DNA from 2 places in the Paracoccus sp. TD-10 genome. Region 1 is predicted to be linked to the other one. Evidence: riboswitches for the same ligand, from Rfam matches in the RefSeq annotation. Region 1 holds a riboswitch; the other holds the start of a gene.
The links. A riboswitch is a leader RNA that binds a small molecule or an ion and turns the genes downstream of it on or off. The one in region 1 is predicted to bind cobalamin.
Positions count from the first base shown of each region.

Region 2: linked by a shared signal. The riboswitch ahead of ACNKFW_RS21665 (ABC transporter substrate-binding protein) and the one ahead of nrdH (glutaredoxin-like protein NrdH) in region 1 are both predicted to bind cobalamin.

Region 1 is NZ_CP182419.1:696,125-703,999, forward strand. It holds gene ACNKFW_RS14380 (PLP-dependent aminotransferase family protein) at 1-630, opposite strand, end outside; gene ACNKFW_RS14385 (bile acid:sodium symporter family protein) at 745-1,713, shown strand; gene nrdF (class 1b ribonucleoside-diphosphate reductase subunit beta) at 1,710-2,681, opposite strand; gene nrdE (class 1b ribonucleoside-diphosphate reductase subunit alpha) at 2,744-4,870, opposite strand; gene nrdI (class Ib ribonucleoside-diphosphate reductase assembly flavoprotein NrdI) at 4,852-5,268, opposite strand; gene nrdH (glutaredoxin-like protein NrdH) at 5,277-5,498, opposite strand; cobalamin riboswitch at 5,590-5,781, opposite strand; gene ACNKFW_RS14410 (TonB-dependent receptor) at 6,155-7,875, shown strand, end outside.
Region 2 is NZ_CP182420.1:599,996-607,870, forward strand. It holds gene ACNKFW_RS21650 (pseudoazurin) at 1-135, opposite strand, end outside; gene ACNKFW_RS21655 (ABC transporter ATP-binding protein) at 147-917, opposite strand; gene ACNKFW_RS21660 (FecCD family ABC transporter permease) at 914-1,963, opposite strand; gene ACNKFW_RS21665 (ABC transporter substrate-binding protein) at 1,960-2,970, opposite strand; cobalamin riboswitch at 3,064-3,267, opposite strand; gene ACNKFW_RS21670 (short-chain fatty acyl-CoA regulator family protein) at 3,262-3,456, opposite strand; gene ACNKFW_RS21675 (hypothetical protein) at 3,970-4,431, shown strand; partial or broken gene ACNKFW_RS21680 (isocitrate lyase) at 4,416-5,098, shown strand; gene xrtE (exosortase E/protease, VPEID-CTERM system) at 5,212-6,900, opposite strand; gene ACNKFW_RS21690 (hypothetical protein) at 6,897-7,124, opposite strand; gene ACNKFW_RS21695 (hypothetical protein) at 7,129-7,341, shown strand; gene ACNKFW_RS21700 (FtsX-like permease family protein) at 7,435-7,875, opposite strand, start outside.

The DNA of each region.
Region 1 (7,875 bases):
AAGCGCGCCATAGGGGTCGTCCTCGATCAGCCAGGTGCCGGTGGCATGGGCGGCGGCGACCAGCGCCTGCCGCTCGGGCAGGGCCACCAGCCGGCCGCTGGGATTCGAAAAATTCGGCACCGTATAGGCGAATTGCGCCCCCGCCAGCGCGGCATGGGGGTCGAAATCGTTGCCTTCGATCCGCATGGGCCGATAGCGCGGCGCATGCGGCATCCAGGCGTCCAGCGCCCCCAGATAGGCCGGGCTTTGCGCCGCGACCGTCCCGCCCGGTTCCAGCAGCACCTTGCCCATCAGCTCCAGCGCCTGCATGCCGCCGGTGGTGATCAGCACGTTCTCGCGCGACAGCCGCAGCGCCTCGGTCGAGAAGCGGGCGGCGATCAGGTCGCGCAGCGCCGGCAGGCCGGGGATCGGGCCATAGCCCAGCGTCTCGTCCGGGTGGTTGCGGATCGCCTCGGCGGCAAGATCGGCCAGTTCCGCGACCGGCCAGACCGAGGGCTCGGGCAGGCCGCCGGCAAGGTTGACCAGGTCGGGCACCTGGCCGGCCGCCAGGAAGACCGAGGTCACGTCATTGCTGCGGGACAGCCAGGGGGCGAAAGCGGGGCGCATGGTCGGAACGGTTTGGTCGGGCATGACCCTGCTGTGACCGTTTTTTGCCAGCGGGGCAAGCGTCATGGCATTCCGCCGGCGGCTTGTGCCGGGCCCCGATGTATATCAGACAGGGGCGAACGCGCGACGGGGAAGACCATGCAGGCATTGAAACGGATCGGCATCGACACCTACATGCTGCTGCTGATCGGCATGGTGCTGCTGGGGCTGCTGTTGCCCGCCCGCGGCATGGCGGCCGAGATCCTGCGCGGTGCGACCTTCTGGGCGGTGACGCTGCTGTTCTTCCTCTACGGCGCCAAGCTCGATCCGGCCTCGGTCCGGGCGGGGCTCTTGAACCTGCGGCTTCAGGGCCTGACCTTCGGCGCCACCTATGCGCTGTTCCCGGCCCTGGGCATCCTGCTGGCCATCCTGTTCGGCCGCGTGCTGGGCCCTGAACTGACGCTGGGACTGCTGTTCCTGGCCGTGCTGCCCTCGACGGTGCAAAGCTCGATCGCCTTCACCTCGATCGCGGGTGGCAACGTGCCGGCGGCGATCTGCGCCGCCTCGCTGTCGAACCTGGTGGGTGTGGTGCTGACGCCGCTGCTGGTCACGCATCTTCTGCATCAGGAGGGCGGCGGCGCCAGCCTGGACGCCATCCAGAAGATCGCGGTGCAGATCCTGCTGCCCTTCGTCGCAGGGCAATTGCTGCGGCGCTGGATCGGCGGCTTCGTCCAGCGCCACCGGCTCATGACCATGGTGGTGGACCGGGGCTCGATCCTGCTCATCGTCTATTCCGCCTTCGGCGCCGGCACCGTCGCGGGCATCTGGTCGGCGATCCCGCTGCCCGGGCTGGTGCTGTGCTTCCTGGTCACTGCGCTGCTGCTGGCCCTGGTCATGGGGGGCATGGTGGGCGCCGGGCGGCTGTTCCGCCTGCCGCCCCAGGACCAGGCGGTGCTGTTCTTCTGCGGCTCGACCAAGAGCCTCGCCAGCGGGCTGCCCATCGCCACGGCGATCTTCCCGGCGGCGACGGTGGGCGCTACCGTGCTGCCGGTGATGATCTATCACATGACGCAGCTGCTGGTCTGCTCGGCCATCGCGCAGCGGCTGGCGCGCAACCCGCGCGCCTAGAAGTCCCAGTCCTCATCCTCGGTCGCGACCGCCTTGCCGATGACATAGCTCGACCCCGAGCCGCTGAAGAAATCGTGGTTCTCGCTGTCCGGGGACAGGGCGGCCAGGATCGCCGGGCTGACCTCGCAGGCCTGCGGCGGGAACAGCGCCTCGTAGCCCAGGTTCTGCAAGGCCTTGTTGGCGTTGTAATGCAGGAAGGCCTTGACGTCCTCGGTCAGCCCGATGCCGTCATAAAGCTCTGCGGTGTATTTCGCCTCGATATCGTAGAGATCGAAGATCAGCGAAAAGGCGAAATCCTTCAGCGCCGCGCGCTCGGCCTCGCCCAGCCGCTCCAGCCCGCGCTGGTACTTGTAGCCGATGTAATAGCCATGCACAGCCTCGTCGCGGATAATGAGGCGGATCAGGTCGGCGGTATTGGTCAGCTTGGCGCGGCTCGACCAGTACATCGGCAGGTAGAAGCCGGAATAGAACAGGAAGCTTTCCAGGAACACGCTGGCGATCTTGCGCTTCAGAGGGTCCGAGCCGGCCTGGTATTCCTCCAGCACCAGCCGCGCCTTCTGCTGCAGATGCAGGTTTTCCTCGGCCCAGCGAAAGGCCGCGTCCACCTCGGGCGTCAGGCACAGCGTCGAGAAGATCGAGGAATAGGACCGCGCATGCACCGCCTCCATGAAGGCGATGTTGGACAGCACCGCCTCCTCATGCGGGGTCAGCGCATCGGGCATCATCGCCGGTGCGCCCAGGGTGTTCTGGATCGTGTCCAGAAGCGTCAGCCCGGTAAAGACGCGGATGGTCAATTCGCGCTCCTCGGGGCGCAGCGTGGCCCAGCTCTGCACGTCATTGGAAAGCGGCACCTTCTCGGGCAGCCAGAAGTTCACGGTCAGCCGGTTCCAGACCTCCAGATCCTTCTCGTCCTCCAGCCGGTTCCAGTTGATCGCCCGCAGGGGCGTCCGCTGCGCATGGTCCTTCATCCGAAGAGCCTTTCTTTCTTGTCCAAATATCCTCGGGGGTGCGGGGGCAGACAGCCCCCGCCTCAAAGCGTGCAGGAGACGCAGCCCTGCACCTCGGTGCCTTCCAGCGCGGTCTGGCGGAGCCGGATGTAATAGATCGTCTTGATGCCTTTCTTCCAGGCATGGATCTGGGCGCGGTTGATGTCGCGCGTGGTGGCCTCGGCCGGGAAGAACAGCGTCAGCGACAGGCCCTGGTCGACATGCTCGGTCGCCGCCGCATAGGTGTCGATGATCGCCTCGGGGCCGATCTCGTAGGCGTCGCGGTAATAGTCCAGGTTGTCGTTGTCCATGAAGGGCGCGGGGTAATAGACCCGGCCGATCTTGCCTTCCTTGCGGATCTCGATCTTGGCGACGATGGGATGGATCGAGCTGGTCGAGTTGTTGATGTAGCTGATCGAGCCCGTCGGCGGCACCGCCTGCAGGTTACGGTTGTAAAGCCCGTGCCGCATCACCGATTCCCGCAGCATGGCCCAATCCTCGCGGGTGGGCAGGCTGATGCCCGCGAAGACCCGCGCAACCTCGGGCAGCGAGGGCAGCCAGTCGCGCGTGACGTATTTGTCGAAGAACGAGCCGTCGGCATATTTCGACGTCTCGAAATCCTTGAAGGTCCGGCCCTTTTCCTGCGCAAGCCCGTTCGAGGCGCGGATGGCGTGATAGGCGACGGCGGCGAAATAGACGCTGGTGAACTCGATCCCCTCGGGGCTGCCGTAATGGATGCGCTCGCGCGCCAGGAAGCCGTGCAGGTTCATCTGGCCCAGGCCCACGGCATGCGCCTCGTCATTGCCGCGCCGGATCGAGGGCACGGCCTCGATCGCCGACATTTCCGACACCGCGGTCAGCGCCCGGATCGCCACCTCGACGGTCGCGCCGAAATCCGGCCCGTCCATGGTCGCGGCGATGTTCAGCGAGCCGAGATTGCATGAAATATCAGTGCCCAAATGGGAATAGCTCAGATCTTCGTTGAACGTGCTCGCCTCGTTCACCTGCAGGATCTCGCTGCACAGGTTCGACATGCTGATGCGGCCGGCGACCGGGTTGGCGCGGTTCACCGTGTCCTCGAACATGATATAGGGATAGCCGCTCTCGAACTGGATCTCGGCCAGGGTCTGGAAGAAGGCGCGGGCATTGATCTTCTTCTTCCTGATGCGCTTGTCGTCGACCATCTCGGCATATTTCTCGGTGACGGAAATCTCCGAGAAGGGCAGGCCGTAGACCCGCTCCACGTCATGGGGCGAGAACAGATACATGTCCTCGTTGCGCTTGGCGAGCTCGAAGGTCACGTCGGGGATGACCACGCCGAGCGACAGCGTCTTGATGCGGATCTTCTCGTCGGCATTCTCGCGCTTGGTGTCGAGGAAGCGCAGGATGTCGGGGTGATGCGCGTTCAGGTAGACCGCGCCGGCGCCCTGCCGCGCGCCCAGCTGGTTGGCATAGGAAAAGCTGTCCTCCAGCAGTTTCATTACCGGGATGACGCCCGAGGACTGGTTCTCGATCCCCTTGATCGGCGCGCCGGCCTCGCGCAGGTTGGTCAGCATCAGGGCGACGCCGCCGCCGCGCTTGGAAAGCTGCAGCGCCGAATTGATGCCGCGGCCGATGCTCTCCATGTTGTCCTCCAGCCGCAAGAGGAAGCACGAGATCAGCTCGCCCCGCGACTTCTTGCCGGCGTTCAGGAAGGTCGGCGTCGCCGGCTGGAAGCGGCCCGACAGGATTTCCTCCATGAAGCGCATGGCGAGATCCTCGTCGCCGCGCGCTAAGGCCAGCGCGACCATGACCACCCGGTCCTCGTAGCGTTCCAGATAGCGCCGCCCGTCGCGGGTCTTCAGCGTGTAGCTGGTATAATACTTGAAGGCGCCCAGGAAGGTCGGAAAGCGGAACTTCCGCGCATAGGCCGCGTCCCAGATCCGGTGCAGGAACTCGCGCGGATACTGCTCCAGGACTTCGGCCTCGTAATAGCCCTCGTCCACCAGATAGCCCAGCTTCTCGTCCAGCGAGTGGAAGAAGACGGTGTTCTGGTTGACATGCTGCAGGAAATACTGCCGCGCGGCCTTGCGATCCGCGTCGAAGCGGATGCGGCCCTCGCCGTCGTAAAGGTTCAGCATCGCGTTCAGCGCGTGATAGTCCAGCTCGGCCTTTACGCCATCGTCAAGCATTCCGTCCCCCAGAATTTCTCAAGCCCCGCCCGGACGCGGGAAAGATCATTGTCGTCGCCCGCCAGCTCGAAGCGGTAAAGCACGGGCACGTTGCATTTTGCGGCGATCACCCTGGCCGACAGGGCGAAGGCGGTGCCGAAATTGCGGTTGCCGCTGCCGATCACGCCGCGCAGCAGGCCGCGGCGGGCGGGATCGTTCAGAAAACGGATCACCTGTTTCGGCACCGCGCCGCGTCCCTCGCCATCGGCATAGGTCGGGCAGATCAGCACATAGGGCGCCGCGGGCTGCGGCAGCGCGTCGCGCGGCGAGACCGGAATGCGCCCGGCCGCCAGCCCCAGCCGCGCGACGAAGCGCGCGGTGTTCCCCGAGGCCGAGGAATAATAGACCAGCCCGCCCATGGCGCCGGTCAGGACAGCCGGCCGATCATGTCGGGCCGGAAGCCCGCCCAATGCGCATCGCCGGCGACGACCACCGGGGCCTGACGATAGCCCAGCGAGGCGACCAGCTCCATCGCCGCCTCGTCCTCGGTCAGGTCGACCAGCCGATAAGCCAGGCCGCGCGCGTCGAGCGCCCGCGTGGTGGCGGTGCATTGCACGCAGGCGGGCTTGGAGTAAACGGTGATGGGCATGGCCCGGCTCCTTCTGTTCTGTCGGCAAGAGAGGGCCGGGCCGATGGACATGCCACCGGACCCTGTTCCAGCCCCGCGCCCGCCGCACGGTTTCGTTCTTTCGCGCCATGGCAGGTCTTCTGACTTGCGGGTCTCGGCTCGGCCGGCCTTCCCGGAGCCTGGGCTCCAGTGGCATTCCAGCGTCGCTCGCCGCTTACAGCTGCGGGGGCAGTGCCGGCTTTTCACCGGCTTCCCTTTTCATCCCCGAGTCGGCCCCAGGGCAACCATGACCCCCGCAGTTAGCCACGGGTCACAGGCCGGGTCAATCCAGATTTAGTGGGCGATGGCACTGTTCTTAGAACATCTGGTGGGTCGCCGGGATCGCGGGCAGGGGCTGGATATGCTGCCGGCGGCGGCGATGACGGGCCATGGCGCGGGCGCAGCACCCGGCAGACTGTTGGATTATGGCAACAGGCGAGGTTGCGGAGCCGGGAAATGACGCTGCGTCGTTTGACAAGGTATGACAATTTGTCCTCTTGCGTTGATCAAGCGCAGCCGGACCGCGGTTTCACCCCGCTTTCCGCTGCGCGAACGCGCAAGCCATTGATGAGCCAGCACCTTCCTGTCGTTTCCGCCTTGAGGCGGTTGCGACTCATCTTTCGTGCCGGGATCAACCCATGAACAAAACCCATCCCAAACCGCCTGCCTCGGGGTCAGCCGCGCAATTGCTGCCGACCCTGGGCTTGCTGCCCGTGCTGGCCATCTCGGCCGGCGTGGCCGGCCCCGCCCAGGCGCAGGATACCGTAACCCTGGACACGGTGGTCATCCGCCGCCAGCAGGGCAACGAGGCCGAGACCAGCTACAAGGTCACCGAGAGCGCCTCGGACAAGGCCACCGCGCCGCTGCTCGACACGCCCAAGACCGTGACCGTCGTCACCGCGCGCCAGATCGAGGAGCGCGGCCAGACCTCGGTCGCGGACGTGCTGCGCACAACGCCGGGCGTCACCCTGGGCGCGGGCGAGGGCGGCGTGCCGCAGGGCGTGCGCCCCTATATCCGCGGCTTCGAGGCCAGCCAGGACATGCTGGTCGACGGCATGCGCAACGCCTCGCGCACGCAATACGAGGCCTTCAACCTGGAATCGATCGAGATCAGCAAGGGTCCGGGCGGCGTCTATTCCGGCGCCGGTTCGACCGGCGGCACCATCAGCCTGAACAGCAAGACCCCGCAGCCGGGCGCCTTTGACGAGGTGGCGCTGTCCTATGGCACCGGCAACTATGTCCGCGGCACGCTGGATTCGAACCGTGAATTCGGCGCGATCGGCCTGCGCCTGAACCTGATGGGGCAGCACGCCGACGATCTGGGCGGGCGCGACGGCGTCGAGTCCCGGCGCTTCGGCGTGGCGCCCAGCATCAGCTATCGCCTGACCGACGACAGCAAGATCACCGCCGGGCTGTATTACTACAAGGACGAGGATACGCCCGATTACGGCGTGCCGATGTCCAATGCGAGCACGCCGGCGGCATGGCGGCGTGGTTCGGGCACCAGCGTCGACCCGTTCCTGCCGGCCGATGTCGAGCCCGATACCTTCTACGGCCTGCACGCGCGCGATTTCCGCGATCTCGAATCCGCCTCGGGCTATGTGAAGTTCGAACATGCCTTCTCGGACAGCCTGCGGCTGACCACGGCCCTGCGCAAGGCGCGCGACACCAACACCTATGTCGTGACCTCGCCGACCTCGGGCAGCGACGGGCTGGTGTCGCGCAGTTCCAAGGCTTCGGACCGGGTGAACGAGACCGTGTCGTTCAACGCCCAGCTTTCGGGCGAGGCACGGGCCTGGGGCGTCGAGCATCGCTTCGCGGTCGGGGTGGACATCGCCAATTCCCGCGCCGCCACCCGCCGGCTGGCGGTGAACAATCCCGACCCGATGCCGACCTCGCCCTATGAGAATCCGAATCCCGGCGCGTTCTGGGGCGGCAGCATCGAGCGCGGCGGCGAGACCGGCTACAGCACCACCAAGTCGCGCGGCGTCTACGCGCTGGACACCATCACCTTCACCCCGCAATGGGAGGCGACGGTGGGGCTACGCTGGGACGATTACAGCGTCGACAGCGTCACCCATGCGACCGAGGATGATCCACGCGCGAGCAACGACAACGATTCCGATTTCCTGAACGGGATGCTGGGCGTGGTTTACAAGCCGGTGCCCAATGGCTCGATCTATGCCTCGGCCAGCACCTCCTCGAACCCGGCGGGCGAAGGCGCGGGCACCGGCGGCAGCAATGCCTCGGACGATCTGGACAGCCTCGATCCCGAGCGCAGCGTGAATTACGAGATCGGCACGAAATGGCTGGTGCTGAACGATCAGCTTGAGCTGAGCGCGGCGCTGTTCAGGACCGA
Region 2 (7,875 bases), on a different replicon from region 1:
GGGTTGGACCACCAGGTAGTCCGGCTCGAAGGGCATCGGGCCGGTGGCATTGCGGTTGAGCATCCTGACCTCATGCGTCTCGGCCAGGGCGGCGGCGGGCAGCAGGCAGGCAAGAAGCGCGGCGCGAAGCAGCATGGGATGTCCCTTCAGGCAAGGCGTTGGAAGGCAAAGACCGGCCGGCCCCCGCCAGGATGGGGGATGATCTCGGCCTCGACGGCAAAGATCTCGCGGATCAGCGCCGGGGTCAGGATTTCCATCGGCGGGCCAAGCGCCACGCAGCGGCCCGCGCGCAGCACCATGATCCGGTCGCAGCGCAGCGCGTGATGCAGGTCGTGCAGCGCGATCACGGTGGTGACGGAAAGCTGCGCGACCAGGTCGAGGATGGCGATCTGGTGATGGATGTCGAGATGGTTCGTCGGCTCGTCCAACAGCAGGACACGCGGGGCCTGCGCATGGGCGCGCGCGATATGGACGCGCTGGCGCTCGCCCCCCGACAGCGAGGCCCAGTCGCGCCCCGCCATATGCGCCATGTCCACGGCATCAAGGGCCGCCGCGACGGCGTCGTCGTCCTGGGCACCCCATGGCCGCAGCGGGCCAAGCCAGGGCGTGCGGCCCAACTCCACCGCATCGCGCACGGTGATCCGTTCGGCCGTCTCGGCCGATTGCGCGACCAGCGCCAGCCGCCGCGCGATCTGCCGCCGGCCCAGCCGGGCCATGGGACGGCCTTCCAGCCGGATCTCTCCGCGGCTGGGGCGCAGCAGGCCCGCCATCATCCCCATCAGCGTCGACTTGCCCGATCCGTTCGGCCCGATCAGGCCCAGGGTCTCGCCCGGATGCAGGCGCAGGCTGATGTCGGACAGGATCTCGCGGCCGCGCACGGCATGGCTGGCGCCGACGGCTTCCAGGATGGGCGTCATCGTTGCCTTCCCCGGATCATGACCACGGCAAAGGCGGGCGCGCCGACCAGCGCGGTGATGACGCCGATGGGCAGCACCTGGCCGGGAATGACGATGCGCGAGACGACGTCGGACAGCACCAGGAACACCGCCCCCGCCAGCGCCGTCGCCGGGACCAGCCTGGCATGGCGCGGCCCGACGAGGATGCGCATCGCATGCGGCACCACCAGCCCGACGAAGCCGATGGCCCCGGCGATCGAGACCATGATCGCCGTCGCCAGCGAGGCCGTTCCGATCAGCAGCACCTGCGTGCGCCGCAGGTCGATGCCCAGCGACGCGGCGCTTTCCGCGCCGAAGGCAAAGGCGTCGAGCGCGCGCGCATGCCACAGCGCCACCCCCAGCGCCAGCGCCGCCATCGGGACCGCGACCCAGCTGTCGGGCCAGCGCACGCCGGACAGGTTGCCCAGCAGCCAGAACATGATGCCGCGCGCCTGCTCGGCGCTGGCCGATTGCGCGATGATCAGCGCGGTCAGCGCGTTGAACATCTGCGAGCCGGCGATGCCCGCCAGGATGATGACCCCGGCGCCGCGCATCCCGGTCCCGCCGCCGGCGGCGCGCGCCAGCGCCGCCACCAGCGCGAAGGCGGTCAGTGCCCCGGCAAAGGCGCCCGCCGACATGCTGAGCAGCCCCGCGCCGATCCCCGCCACCGCGACCGTGACCGCCCCGGTCGAGGCCCCGGCCGAAATCCCCAGCAGATAGGGCTCGGCCAGCGGGTTGCGCAGCAGCGCCTGCAGGATCAGCCCCGACAGCGCCAGGCTTGCGCCGCCGCAGGCCGCGACCACCGCCCGCGACAGCCGGTAATGCCAGATCACGCTGGCATCGATCGGGTCGAGCGCGGCCGAGCCAAGCCCGGCCTTGACCGCCAGCACCTCGATGACGGTGGCCAGCGGAATGCGCGTCTCGCCCACCGCCGTTCCGAAGAGCAGCGCCGCGACCAGCACGGCGGGGGCCAGCCACAGCCAGCCCCGATTGCGCCCCGTGCTGCGGGTCGCGGCGCGCGCCCTCATTTCAGGTCGAACCCGGCCAGCGAGTCAGCCAGCGATTCCAGCGCATAGATCGCGCGCACCGAGGGGTCCATCGCATTGGCCGGCATGGTCAGGATGCGGTCGTTCTTTACCGCCCCCATCTCGCTCGTCACCGGGTCCGAGGTCAGGAAATCCCGCTTGACGGCGATGTCGTCGGCCGGAAAGCGGCGCCGGTTCATCTCGGCGGCGACGATGAAGCTGGGATTGGCCTTGCTGATGGTTTCCCAGCCCACGGTCGGCCATTCCTCGGCCGAGGCGACGACGTTCCTGACCCCCAGCTTGGACATCATCCAGCCCGGCACGCCATTGGCACCCGCGACATAGGGGTCGATCTCGATCTCGGCCGAGGAATACCAGAACAGGCCCGACACCGTTTCGGGCAGGTCCAGCGCCTGCGCCCGCTCGACCGCCGCCGCCTCGCGCGCCTTCAGGTCGGCGATCACCGCGGCCCCGCGATCCTGCACGTCGAAGATCGCCGCCAGTTCCTCGATGCCCTGGTAGAGCAGCGCGGTGTCGAACAGGACCGAGCGCGCGCCGTCCATGCTTTGCGTATTGTCCTTGCCGACGCATTCGGTGGGCATGATCCAGCTGGGGATCTGCGCGTCGTCGAACATCTCGCGTGTGCCGACCACGCCCTGCGGGCCGATCATCCATTCATAGGCCGTGACCACCAGCCCAGGCTTCTTGGCCAGCACGCTTTCGAAGCTGGGGGCGTTGTCGGCCAGCCGCTCGACCCCGGCATCCGCCTCGGCAAATTCGGGCAGGACCGGGTTGATCCACAGCGCCGTGCCCGCCACCTTGTCGGCCAGCCCCAGCATGTAGAGGATCTCGGTCGTGCTTTGCCCGACGCTGACGACGCTTTCGGGCGCCTTGTCGAAAGTGACTTCGTGGCCGCAGCTGGTCAGCGTCAGCGGGTATTCGGTGGCCCCGAACGCCGCCATCGGCGCCAGGGTGAACGTGGCGATCATCGCCGTGGTGAGCCTTGGCATGATGTTTCCTTCCGCTACATCATGAACAGGCCGGATGAGCGGATGGAGACCGGGCGAATGCCGGTCGCAACCCCTCCCGAGCCGACCCGCTCGGATTGGTCAAACGTCGTCGGCAGGTCTCCTGACTGGCGGGTCACGGCAGGGATGCGGCCTTCCCATGGCGCGGGGCCACAGTGGCATTCTCGCATCCTGCTCGCCGCCTACAGTTGCGGGGGCAGTTCCGGTTCGGGACGCCTGCGGGCGCCCCGGCGGATTCCCTTTCAATTCCTTGCGGAAACCGACGCGCCTTCCCTAGCTTCTGGCGCGGGCGCTGGCAAGCGGCAGCATGGCCGGCCGGCTTGCCGCTGCCGCGCCACGGCTGCCCCCGGCCCGGTCCAGCCGCACGAAGAAGAACGGGATGCCGCGCGCCTCGGGGCGTTGCAGCGTGGACATACGATGCGCGGTCTGCTCGAAACTGGCACCGAAGCGGTGGCCCAGCAGTTCCACGTCGTAGCGCGCCGATCTGGAACCGGCGGCTGGACTGCCCCAGCAGTTCGGACAGCATCAGCTCGCGCCGGTGCGGGTCGAAGCGGCGCAGCTGCTCGCCCCTGACCGGGGCGGGCAGGATGCGCACCGCGATGCCATGCGCGGCCAGCCGGCCGGTCAGCGCCATATGTGGCTCGTTGCGGTGCAGCGCCAGTGCCTCGGCCAGTTTCTCGGCCGCGCGGTCCAGCCTATCGACGTAATTGCGCCGGGCATAGAGCCAGTTCCGGACCGCATCGACCGGGCGCGATCTGCCCGACTATCTGCCGCAAACGCGCGAGATCCGGCAGGGCATCTGGCAGGCCGCCTTCGTTCCGCCGGCGCTGGAGGATCGCCGGGTCGAGATCATCGGGCTGCTGGGACCATATCTTCAGCCATAGCGAGCCCGCGATGCTGCTGAACCCGCATCAGGGCCGGATCACCGAGGCGGGCGTGCGGCTGAACATCCAGGTCTGCGTCGAATACCTGGCGCAATGGCTGTCGGGCCGCGGTGCGGTGCCGATCCGAAACATGATGGAGGATGCCGCCACCGCCGAGATCAGCCGTGCCCAGCTGTGGCAATGGCTGCGCCGCGGTCGCGCTGGAGAGCGCCGCATGGCAGGGCGATCTGATGCAAGCCGAGATCGTCCGCATCCTCGACCGGCTGGGCCCGAACGGGCTCCATCGCGGCCATTACGCCGCGGCCGCGCGCATCCTGCGAGAGGCGGCGACGGCCGAGACCTTGCCCGATTTTATCACCCTGCCGGCCTATGCCGTGCTGAACGCGCTGGACTGAGGGGCCCCGATGGACATCATCCGCACGCTTGCTCCCTTTGGCGGGCCGCTTGCCCCGGATGCCCCGCCTTGCCGCCGGCCGCGCCTGCCGATTCCCGGACCGATCATGCGGAAAGGAAGCATCATGAGCAGAAAGACCTTTTCGGCAATACATCAAATGGCTGAAGGTGGAGCCGATCATGGACGCAAACCCGATCCGCGAGGGCACGGGGCGCCGGCGCGTGATCGAGGATTGCATCGCCTCGCTGACCTTGGGCGGCGCCGACCTGTTGTGGATCGAGACCGATACGCCCAACGTGGACAAGATCGCCGGCATGGTGGCCGAGATCCGCAAGGCGGTGCCCGATGCCAAGCTGACCCATAACAACGCGCCCGGCTTCAACTGGACGCTGAGCCTGCGCAAGCAGCTGCGGGCGCAATGGCTGGCCGAGGGCCGGATCGGCAAGGCCGACCATCGTGACGGGAGTGCGCTGATGAAGCCCGATTTCGACGATACCGGCCTGGGCCGCGAGGCCGACGCCCGGCTGCAACGCTTCCAGGCCGACATATCGGCCCGCGCGGGCGTGTTCCGCAACCTGACCATGCTGCGACCTTCCACCTGACCGCCAAGCCGGTGGACGAACTCAGCCGCGGCAATTTCGGCGCGGAAAAGATGTTGGCCTATGTGCAGACCGTGCAGCGCGAGGAGATCCGCCGCGGCATCTCGGCGGTCAGGCACCAGCACGAGGTCGGCTCGGACCTGGGCGACACGTTCAAGGAGATGGTGGCGGGCGAACGCGCGCTGAAGGCGGGCGGGCATGCCAATCCCATGAACCAGTTCGCCGCAGGATAGGCCGGGATCGGGCTGCGGGTCGCCCGCCTTCGGTGGGTTCGCTCAACGCTCCCCGGCCTGCCCGCGACGCCCCGATCCCTTGGGGCGTCGCTTTTCCGTCGTCGCGCCCGTGTTCAGATCAATGCCCAGTTGCCGCTGGCCGCCGCGGCGGCGAAGACCACGAGGTTCGCCGCCGCATGCGCCCATACCGCGTCGGTCAACCTGCCGCGGCGCTTGTAGACCGCGGCAAAGGCCAGCCCGGCGACGAAGGCCGCCGCGCCGCTGTCATGGAGCAGCGCGAAGGCGGCCGAGGAAACCAGAACGGCCCCTGCCTGGCCGGCCGGGCCGGGCAGTTTCAGCAGGTGGCCCAGCAGGTAGCCCCGGAAGGCCGCCTCCTCGATCAGGGGTACCAGCAGCACGGTGCCGACCAGGCGCAGGACGATCCAGCTTGCCGCCGCAAGCCCGAGCCCGGCGAAGGGCGGCGGGGCCGGCTCGGCCCCCGCAGCGACGCCGGCGGCAATCCACATGATACCGACCGCGACGCCCGCCAGCAGCGGCAATGGATCGACGCGCCAGTCGAGCCGGGCCCAGACCGGAAGGAACAGGACCAGCCCCGCGCCCATCGCCGGCACCCGGTATGGGTAGGCCGCCTCGGGATTGGTGAAGAATGTCGATACGAAAAGCCCCGAGAGCAGCAGGACCAGCAGCGGCACCAGCATCGCGCTGACCGGATCGTGCCGGAAGGCGGCTGTCTTTGCGCCAAAGGCCGGGCCGGGTTTTTCGCCGCGCCACAGCGCCGGCACCAGATGCGCCGCGCCGATCATCCCGATGCTCAGCAGGGTGAACAGCAGCCAGCCCGCGTAGCTGTGAAAGGCATTGACCGCCAGGTCGGGCGATATGCGCGCCCCGATCCAGATCAGGGCCGCGATGCGCAGCACGTTGAGGCCGAAACTGGCCAGCAGCCCGACCGGCAGCAGCACCAGTGCCAGAGGCAGGCGCAGGCGCCGCCGCTCGAGCGCGATGAACCCGGCCATCACCAGGGTGATGAGCGCAAAGCCTTGCATGCCCGAGCATGGGTCGCCCACGCGGATGAGGAAATCGTCAAAGCCGATCACCATCTCGTTCGGGGCGGCCACGACCCTGCCGGGCAGCAGGGCAAGCAGGCGCAGCACCAGCTCGAAGGTGGCGGCGGTCAGGGGCGGCCAGCCCCAGGTGCCGTTGAAAAGCCCGGTCAGTTCCGGCGAGAGCAGCGCGATCCCCATGGCCGCCCACAGCCAGGGGCCGCCCCGGCGCAGCACCGAAAGCCAGCAGGCGATGGGCGCGGTCCCGGCCAGCGCCGCTGCGACCGAAACGGCGGCGCCCGCGGCAAGGGCCAGGGCAAGCGGCGCCAGGCTGGCGGTCATGTCGCCCCAAAGCACCGGCAGCAGCATGATCGCCAGCCCCGCCAGCATCGCGGCCGCTGCGGTGCCGGGCGACAGGTCGCCCGCGCCGATGCCGCCCGCGCCCAGGAAGCCGAACAGCTGGCGCCGCGCGGTCATCGCCAGCCCGGCAAGCAGGGCCAGGGCAAGCAGCCGTCCCAGCCCCTCGCGCAGCGCAAGGCAGGCCCGCGGCGTCTGGAAATCCGTGCATTCGATCTCGACCAGGAACTGGTAGCAGAAGGCGACGATCAGCAGCTCGCCCAGCAGCAGGGCGGCGAAAAGGCCAAGCCTGCGCCAGCCGCTTGCAAGAAGGGGCGCTTGCGGCGCCGGCGCCTCCGCCTGCCCATGATCCGGGCCGGCGCCGCCAACCGCGGCCGGGTCCGAGGGGTCGGCGCTGTCGGTCACGGGTTGGCCGAACGCCGGCGCCATTCCCAAAGCAGAAGCCCGACGATCACCGCGATCATCAGGACCGATGCACCCGCGAACAGGTCGATCTCGGGGACGCTGTGGGGTGCGGTGGCGCTTGCCGGATGGGCGGTGCCGGCATGGCTTTCCGAAGGGCCGGTCAGCGCCAGGTGGGTGCCGGCGGCGGACAGGGTCAGCAGGACCAAAAGCGCAGCATAGAACATCGAAATGAACCCAGATACCGAGGAAACGCGACAAACAAGCAAGAGCGTCGATGACCAAGAATTCATCATGCAGGGAAAACCGGCAACCTGTCGGAATCGCCAGGTTTTCCCCTTGCTTGCCCGCGTGATTTCGGGTGAGCGCGGCAATTTCGCTGCTGGCGACCATGCCGTCGGGATGTCGCGGTCGGTTGGCGGTCCACGGCGCCAATCTCTTTGATGCTTGAAAATATATAGATGATTTTCAGTGGTCTAAATCGCAAATATGAAGTGGCGTCGAGGAGTCGTCCTGTCGGCGGAACCCGGTCGGCGGTCAGCCGCGCAAGGCGGCGGCCGGCGACTGGCGATAGGCCAGCCAGGCCGGCAGCGCCGCCAGAAGCGCCGCGGCCGCGACCAGGATCGCCAGCGTCGCGCCATCCTCGGGCGTGAAGCCGACCGGCAGGCTGAAGCCGCGCTGCATGGCGAAGGCGCGCGACAGCAGGCTGGCGGCCAGGTAGCCGCCGCCGTAGCCCAGCAGGATGCCAAGCCCGACCAGCATGGACAATTCAAGCCAGACGATCCCGAACACTGCCGACCGCGGCGCGCCAAAGGCCCGCAATGCGCCGATCTGCCGCCGGCGCTGGCCGACATGGATCACCGTCACCATCAGCAGCGCCGCCGCGACCAGAAGCTGCGTCCCGGAAGCGATGACCGCCAGCACCTGCCGGGCATCGCCCAGCGTCGCATAAAGGCTGGTCAGGACTTCGCCCGGAAA